Linked DNA regions of Jeotgalibacillus aurantiacus. The protein of the gene in region 1 interacts with the protein of each later gene in a pairwise test. Links are inferred from orthologs where the notes say so. Each region holds a gene or a part of one and is shown on either strand. Other genes may lie near its edges.

Region 1 (4,976 bases):
TTTATCATTCAGCTGTTTATACAGCTTCAAAATAGTTTTTGTAAAAACCGCCGATCTTTCCGCTATTATCAATAATAAAGATAAATTCCTCGGTTTCATTTTTTACGTCATATGTTTTTCCTACCGTCAGTACATTATTAACAACGTACTTTGCAGCATTATCGTGTACACACTTAACCTGCTTAATGGTTTCACGCTTTTCCCAATCCAAGTGAATCATCCATTCAGACCCCTTTCCTACGTTTGTATGATCAGTATATCGTTTAACCATCCGCTCATCAAGAAGATGTTGAAGGTTGATTCACGTGACTGAACGCTTCTGCTGAATCAATTTTGCCGAAAACTTTTGTCACAGGAAAACGTTCTCCCTGAAGCCACTTACCAAAATCGATTTCCAAGGGAACCGCATTTTGTCCGGCTCCAAAAAACATTTTTAATGTTGAAGGCTGATATACAGCGGTATGAATCGTACCAGCCCAGCTTCCATAGTTCTTTTTGAAAATCCCATATGCAGGATCGTTGAACTTCTTAAAGGCCTCCAATGGGTTATGTGCTGTTTGCCCCTGCTGGTGGATCATATGAAGTCTGCTGATGGATTCCTTTAGCTGATAACGGTTTTCAGATGATTTTATCGAAGTTTCAAAATGATTTGTGCAGGCTGTGTCCATTTCCTCATTACGGACGGCGACCCCGAGTGCGGAAGCTTCTACGACAGCATGTTTACCGTGTGCATCATAAAGCGTGTAATTAAAGGCGTGCCGATGAGGAATCTCTTTTAGCATCGCTACGGCTTCATCTGTGGTTGAACAGCTGTCGAGCAGAAAGCGGGCGATAATCGAGCATGTAAAGCCTTTACCGGGGTTTTTCCGGTTAACAAAATGAAAACCAACACAAAGTCCTTTTTCATTCATTCCATCAATTCTTCCTATCATTCTTCCTGCAACCCCGATGGATGCGTAACCTCTTTCTGGTTGCCACAGCATCAGCCTGCCTTCGTATGTTTTAGGGTGATAATCATAATTACGGGCAAAATAGCCCTTTTTCATGAGTACTGAACAGCCTGATTTTTTCCAGTCCTGCTGCCAGCCGGAATATTCGTGAATTACTTCCGAAGTGTCCCAAGCCATGACAGAGCTGAGCCCTTCCAGCTCATTCCACAGCCCAGGAGAAAATTGATCAAAATAAGACTTCGCGATTTTTTCATCCGTGTGATACGCTTTTTTTGAGCGGTCACGCCGTTTTACGTGAGAATGATAGAGAGGGGTCTGTTGAAATAATCTTCCTGCCTGTTTTCCAAGTTCAAAGTGGGACCCCCTTCCCTTAATTACATCGAGGTGGAACTGCTGCATAAGATCATGTCCTTTTTAACCTAATTATGTCGTAACTGCACTGTTGTTTCCACTATGAAGGCTAATATAAACATGCTGATTTGCTTAGACTTCGACATGATTAACAAAAATAATACTTAAATAATACAATTCAGTAACAATGATGGAATGCTGTTGATGACACCTCAAGATGAGCGTATAATATGGTTAATGGAATTATTAGAATATTCCATTAAAAAGATCACTAAGGAGGTTTCATCCATTGAAAATTTTGAGTAACGAACAGCTTTTATCCGCTTACCGTGACGCTGAGAAACATGGAGAACACGATACTCAGGTGATTTTACGCAAGGAAATTCAAAAAAGAGGCATTAACGCCGGACGAAACAGAAAATAAGGGCTACATACACGCAGACATTGTTCTGCGTGTTTTTAATTGGTCAAAAAAAGGTGAAGCCTGATGAGTCAGGCTTCACCTTTAATCATTAACCTTCAAGAAGAAGATCTTCCGGATTCTCCAATAGTTCCTTGACCATTTTCAGGAATCCAACCGCTTCTTTTCCATCAATAATACGGTGATCATAAGAAAGTGCCACGTACATCATTGGACGATTGTGTGTACGTTCTGCATCAATGGCAACCGGACGCAACTGGATCGTGTGCATACCGAGTATACCAACCTGCGGGCCATTTAAAATTGGTGTTGATAACAGTGAACCGAATACGCCGCCATTTGTGATGGTGAACGATCCTCCCTGCAAATCACTTAATTGAAGCTTTTTGCTCTTCGCTTTTTCAGCAAGGTTTACAATTTCCTGCTCAATCTCTGCGAAGTTTTTACGGTCACAGTCTCTGACGATTGGGACAACGAGACCGTCCTCAGTAGAAACTGCTACACCTACATCGTAATATTTTTTCAGAACGATTTCGTCTCCGTCGATCTCAGCATTCACATACGGGTACTTCTTAAGTGCTGCAACAACTGCTTTCGTGAAGAAAGACATAAATCCAAGACGGACGTCATGCGTTTCAAAGAAGCGGTCTTTTTTACGTTTACGCAGATCCATCACATAAGTCATGTCGATTTCATTAAATGTTGTCAGCATGGCTGCAGTCTGCTGTACTTCTACCAGACGATTTGCAATGGTCTGGCGACGGCGAGACATTTTTTCGCGGACAACCGGTTTAGTATCTTCTTTCTTCGGTGCAGACTCCTGCTTTGCTTTTGGTGCTTCCTTTTTAGGCTCTGAAGCAGCAGGCTTTGATCCGTGATTCTCAACATCCTGTTTTCTCACGCGGCCCATCGGATCAACCGTCGATACTTCAGAAAGGTCGATTCCTTTTTCTCTTGCCAGCTTTCTTGCTGCAGGAGATGCAATCGTACGGCCTTTCTTCTCTTCTGCTACTTCAGCCGTCTTCTCCTTGCTTTCCTGAGCCGGACTCTCTTTCGGTGCTTCTTCAGCAGTCTCAGGAGCTGATGCTGTACTTCCGCCTTCACCAGCTTCAACGATGGCAATAACCTGTCCTACTTCAACAGTGTCTCCTTCATCGGCTTTCAGTTCCTTGATAACGCCGGCCTCTTCTGAAATCACTTCAACGTTTACTTTATCTGTTTCAAGTTCAACGATGTATTCGCCTTTTTCAACCTGATCCCCAGGCTGTTTAAGCCATTGTGCGATTGTACCCTCTGTAATTGATTCAGCTAATTCTGGAACTTTAATTTCTGCCACTGCGACTTCCTCCTCTATTCTTTCCCTTTGACTACGGATTGTTCTAATATTCTTTCCTGCTCTTTTTTATGAACGGTAGGGTCTCCCTCAGCCGGACTGCTTCGGCGTCTTCTTCCAATATAATCGACTTTGACGCCTTCCGGTGCGAGCTCTAAAAGTCTTGGTTCAACAAATGTCCATGCACCCATGTTTTTAGGCTCTTCCTGTACCCAGACAACTTCCTTCAGGTTAGGATATCGACTGAAGATCTCTCTTACTTCCTGCATCGGGAAAGGATAAATCTCTTCGATACGGACCAGGTGCAGCCAGTCATTGTTTTCTTCTTTTTCAGCACGTTCAAGCAGATCGATGCCAACTTTTCCAGCTGATAGAACAATACGCTCTACCTGATCAGTCTCTTTACCGAGCTCCGGATGCTCAATCAGCGGTCTGAAGCCGCCTTCGGTAAACTCTTCAACACCTCTCGAAACGAGTGGATGTCTTAAGAGACTTTTCGGTGTCATAATGATGAGCGGTCTGACTTCCTCTTTTTTCAGAATCGCGGCCTGTCTTCTTAAAATGTGGAAGTACTGTGCAGAACTTGTCAGATTTGCGACCGTCCAGTTATTTTCAGCAGCAAGTGTAAGGAATCGCTCCATACGGGCTGATGAATGCTCCGGACCTTGTCCTTCATAACCATGTGGAAGAAGCATGACAAGACCTGACTTCTGTCCCCATTTCGCACGGCTTGAAGAAACAAACTGATCAAACATAACCTGCGCCATATTGGCAAAGTCACCATATTGTGCTTCCCAGAGCACAAGCGTCTCTTTCGAAAAGACATTATAACCATATTCAAATCCTACTACTGCAGCCTCTGTCAGAGGACTGTTATAAACGCAGAAGGAAGCATTTGCATCTTTGATATGATGAAGCGGCGTGTATTCTTCACCCGTTTTTTCATCATGAAGGACAAGGTGACGGTGAGCGAAAGTTCCGCGCTGGGAATCCTGTCCACTGAGTCTGATTGGTGTACCATCCTGCAGGATCGCACCAAAGGCCAGTGTCTCAGCGTGAGCCCAGTCTACTTTTCCGTCTTTTTCAAATGGGTCCTGTCGTCGCTGAAGGATTTTTTCAAGCTTCTTAAATACATTAAAACCTTCAGGGTATGAAAGTAAGTCCTGATTCATGGCAGTCAGACGATCAAGCTCAACGCCTGTTGAAAAATCATGAAGCGAACTTGTCACATCTTCCGGCGGTTCCATTGAAATATCGCGCTCTTTGTCTGATTTCGGCACCGAATCATATGCTTTCTGAAGGTGAGCCATGTGGTCTTCCCTCATTTTTTGCGCCTCTTCAGCTGACAGCGTTTTATTTCCTACAAGCTTATCCTCATAAAGCTTACGTACGTTATCATGGTTTTTGATATACGTATACATATCAGGGTTCGTTACCATCGGCTCATCCATTTCGTTATGGCCAAAACGGCGGTAACCGATCAGATCAATGACAAAATCTTTGCTGAACGTCGCACGGTATTCGCTCGCCATGATGGCTGCTGCCAGACAGGCTTCCGGATCATCTGCGTTGACGTGAAGAATGGGCACTTCAAATCCTTTTGCCGTATCAGAAGCATACTGTGTCGAACGTGAGTCAAATGATTCTGTTGTAAATCCGATCATATTGTTGGCAATCACGTGGATGGATCCGCCGGTATGGTAGCCGCGCAGCTGGCTCATGTTCAGTGTTTCTGCTACAACGCCCTGACCCGGGAAGGCTGCATCACCGTGAATCATAATCGCCAGTGAGGATTCCGTTTTAATATCCGGAATACCCGCTTCAGAACGGTTTTCCTGAGCCGCTCTTGTATAGCCGGCTACGATCGGGCTGATAACCTCAAGGTGACTTGGGTTATTTGCAAGTGTAATGCGTGTTTTTG
Region 2 (2,952 bases), 340 kb from region 1 along the record:
AAAATGCCCATTTACAAAAAAGATAGCAGGTGCGTCTTTCTCTTTTAACGTATGAGCCATTTCAACTGCATACTGATCAGGTGCATCATCAATCGTTAAAAGAACGACGTTGGATGGCGCATCACTTAAAGGTTCTACAGTCCAGATCGCTGGATTGATCTCATATTGAGGTTCAGTCATTTCCGGTTCTTCCTGTAAAGCTTCTGTTTCTTCAGGAGCTTGTTCTGTCTGCTCCGTTTGTTCCCCGGCAGATTCGACGTCTTCTGTCTGCACTGTTTCGAGTGCTTCTTCGGATGTGTTTGTTTCTTCTGTTGTGCTTGCTTCTTCTGAACTGCAGGCTGCTGTGAGCAGAACTGCCGTTACGGCTGCAGGGACTAAATATTTCAACTGTAACCTCACCTTTCCAATATGTATAACCCAAGTGTAGCATAGATTTTACTTTCATTTCCGGTGGAATTTAATTCAGTCTAAAAAGTCGGGCTGTGCCTATCCTACGCTTTCCGTGGCCGGGCGGTGAACCCCTTGTGCTCCGCACAATGGTTTCACCTGACCCTTTCCGCCACAGGAGTCTTCGGATAGGCCCAGCCCTTGTTGTTATTAATATACTTCCTTGTTGAATTATCGAACTAGATGACGGGAAGTTTGTACGTCCCCGCCCGTCGGAGCTAGACAAAGGAAAGCGAAGGGGACGACCGAACCGGTTATTCTTCGGACACTTATAATTACGCATTATCTTCATTGAAGAGATATTAAAAACGGGACAACCCGTGTAAGGGTTGTCCCGCTGGTGTTACATTATTTTACGATGTGGATTGGTGTTCCAAGGGCTACTTCTGCAGCTTCCATTGAAATTTCACCTAATGTCGGGTGAGCGTGGATTGTCATTGCAACGTCTTCAGCTGTCATGCCAGCTTCGATTGCAAGACCAAGCTCTGCGATAATATCAGAAGCACCGTCACCGGCAATTTGAGCACCGATGATCAGGCCGTCTTCCTTGCGTGTCACAAGCTTAACGAAACCTTCAGTCTGGTTAAGTGCAAGTGCACGTCCGTTTGCAGCGAATGGGAATTTTGAAGCTACTACTTCAATGCCTTCTTCTTTCGCCTGAGCTTCGTTGTATCCGACTGTTGCCAGTTCAGGATCCGTGAAGCATACTGCAGGGATTGCAAGGTAGTCAACTTCAGACTTCTCGCCGCCGATTACCTCAGCTGCCACTTTACCTTCGTAAGAAGCTTTGTGAGCAAGAGGTGGTCCGTCTACGATATCTCCGATTGCGAAGATATTGTCAACGCTTGTACGGCACTGCTTGTCAGTTTTGATTACGCCACGGTCAGACATTTCAATACCAAGCTGATCAAGACCGATTTCATCTGTGTTTGGACGGCGTCCTACTGTTACAAGAACGTATTCAGCGTCTACAGATACTTCTTCACCTTTCGCTTCGTACTTAACCGTTACGCCGCTGTCTGTTTCTTCAACGCCTTTAGCCATTGCTTTTGTAATGACATTAACGCCTTTTTTCTTAAGTCCTTTTTTAACAATCGTTGTCATCTGCTTTTCGAATCCGCCAAGGATATCGTCAGCACCTTCAAGAATTGTTACTTCAGTACCCATGTTTGCATAGGCTGAACCAAGCTCAGTTCCAATGTATCCTCCACCGATGACAACAAGGCTCTTAGGAATATCCTTAAGCGCAAGTGCACCTGTAGAATCAAGAACGCGGTCTGAGAACTTGAAAGATGGGATTTCGATTGGACGCGATCCTGTTGCAATGATCGCATTTTTGAATTTGTACGTCTGAGCAGAGCTGTCATCCATTACGCGAACTGTTTCGTTATCAACGAAGTAAGCTTCGCCGCGTACGATTTCAACTTTGTTTCCTTTAAGAAGTCCTTCAACTCCACCAGTAAGCTTTTTCACTACACCGGCTTTCCATTCCTGAGCCTTCTCAAAGTTAATTTTAACGTTCTCAGCAACGATACCCATATCGTCTGAATGCTGAGCCTGCTCATAACGGTGACCGATTGTGATCAGCGCTTTTGATGGGATACAGCCGACATTTAAGCAAACACCGCCAAGGTTTTCTTTCTCGACGATTGTCACTTTTTGTCCAAGCTGAGCTGCACGGATTGCAGCTACATATCCTCCGGGACCTGATCCAATGACGAGAGTATCTGTTTCAATAGGGAAATCTCCAACTACCATGGTTTTACGCCTCCATTAGTAAAAGTTCTGGATCGTTCAATAAACGTTTGATGTGGTTCAACGCATTTTGAGCCGTTGCACCATCAATCATACGGTGATCGAAGCTCAATGATAATGCTAACACAGGAGCGGCTACAATTTCACCATTTTTTACAACAGGTTTTTCCGCAATTCGACCAATTCCGAGGATTGCAACCTCAGGATGGTTGATAACCGGTGTAAACCACTGGCCTCCGGCAGATCCGATATTTGTGATTGTGCATGATGCACCTTTCATTTCATCACCGGACAATTTACCGTCACGCGCTTTACCAGCGAGCTGGTTGATTTCATCAGAAATACCAAATACAGATTTGCGATCAGCATTTTTAACAACTGGTACAACAAGACCTTTTTCAGTGTCTGCAGCGATACCGATGTTGTAGTAGTGCTTCTGAATGATTTCCTGTGCTTCATCATCAAGTGATGTGTTCAGTACAGGGTACTCACGCAATGCAGAAACAAGTGCTTTTACCACGTATGGAAGGAATGTCAGCTTGATGTCTTTTTCAAGCGCGATTTCCTTGAACTTCTTACGATGTGCAACAAGCTTCTCAACATCTACTTCATCCATAAGTGTTACGTGAGGGGCAGTGTGCTTAGAGTTAACCATTGCCTTAGCAATTGCTTTTCTCATTCCGCTCATCTTCTCACGTGTTTCAGGGAAGTCACCTTCAGGTACAGAAGGAGTTGATTTCGCTGCTTTTT

The links. Proteins that work in one complex are often made in the same cells at the same time.
Region 2: the proteins of odhB (region 1) and lpdA interact in binary tests that used the Escherichia coli proteins (3 or more experiments, as listed by UniProt). The link is inferred for Jeotgalibacillus aurantiacus from one-to-one orthologs.

Annotation. Positions count from the first base shown.
Region 1 is NZ_JACNMS010000002.1:321,729-326,704, reverse strand. What follows is about bases 937-3,772. They hold odhB (2-oxoglutarate dehydrogenase complex dihydrolipoyllysine-residue succinyltransferase), read right to left. Parts: upstream 3,059-3,772; coding sequence 1,814-3,058; downstream 937-1,813. Other genes in these bases: H7968_RS06400 (2-oxoglutarate dehydrogenase E1 component), read right to left, coding at 3,073-3,772; H7968_RS06410 (sporulation histidine kinase inhibitor Sda), read left to right, coding at 1,591-1,725; H7968_RS06415 (C45 family autoproteolytic acyltransferase/hydolase), read right to left, coding at 937-1,349. Outside these bases: H7968_RS06420 (DUF6501 family protein), read right to left, coding at 17-220; more of H7968_RS06415, read right to left, coding at 279-936; more of H7968_RS06400, read right to left, coding at 3,773-4,976. UniProt on the Escherichia coli protein: E2 component of the 2-oxoglutarate dehydrogenase (OGDH) complex which catalyzes the second step in the conversion of 2-oxoglutarate to succinyl-CoA and CO(2).
Region 2 is NZ_JACNMS010000002.1:665,963-668,914, forward strand. It holds lpdA (dihydrolipoyl dehydrogenase), read right to left. Parts: upstream 2,206-2,952; coding sequence 796-2,205; downstream 1-795. Other genes in the region: H7968_RS08130 (polysaccharide deacetylase family protein), read right to left, coding at 1-387; H7968_RS08140 (dihydrolipoamide acetyltransferase family protein), read right to left, coding at 2,210-2,952. UniProt on the Escherichia coli protein: Lipoamide dehydrogenase is a component of the glycine cleavage system as well as of the alpha-ketoacid dehydrogenase complexes.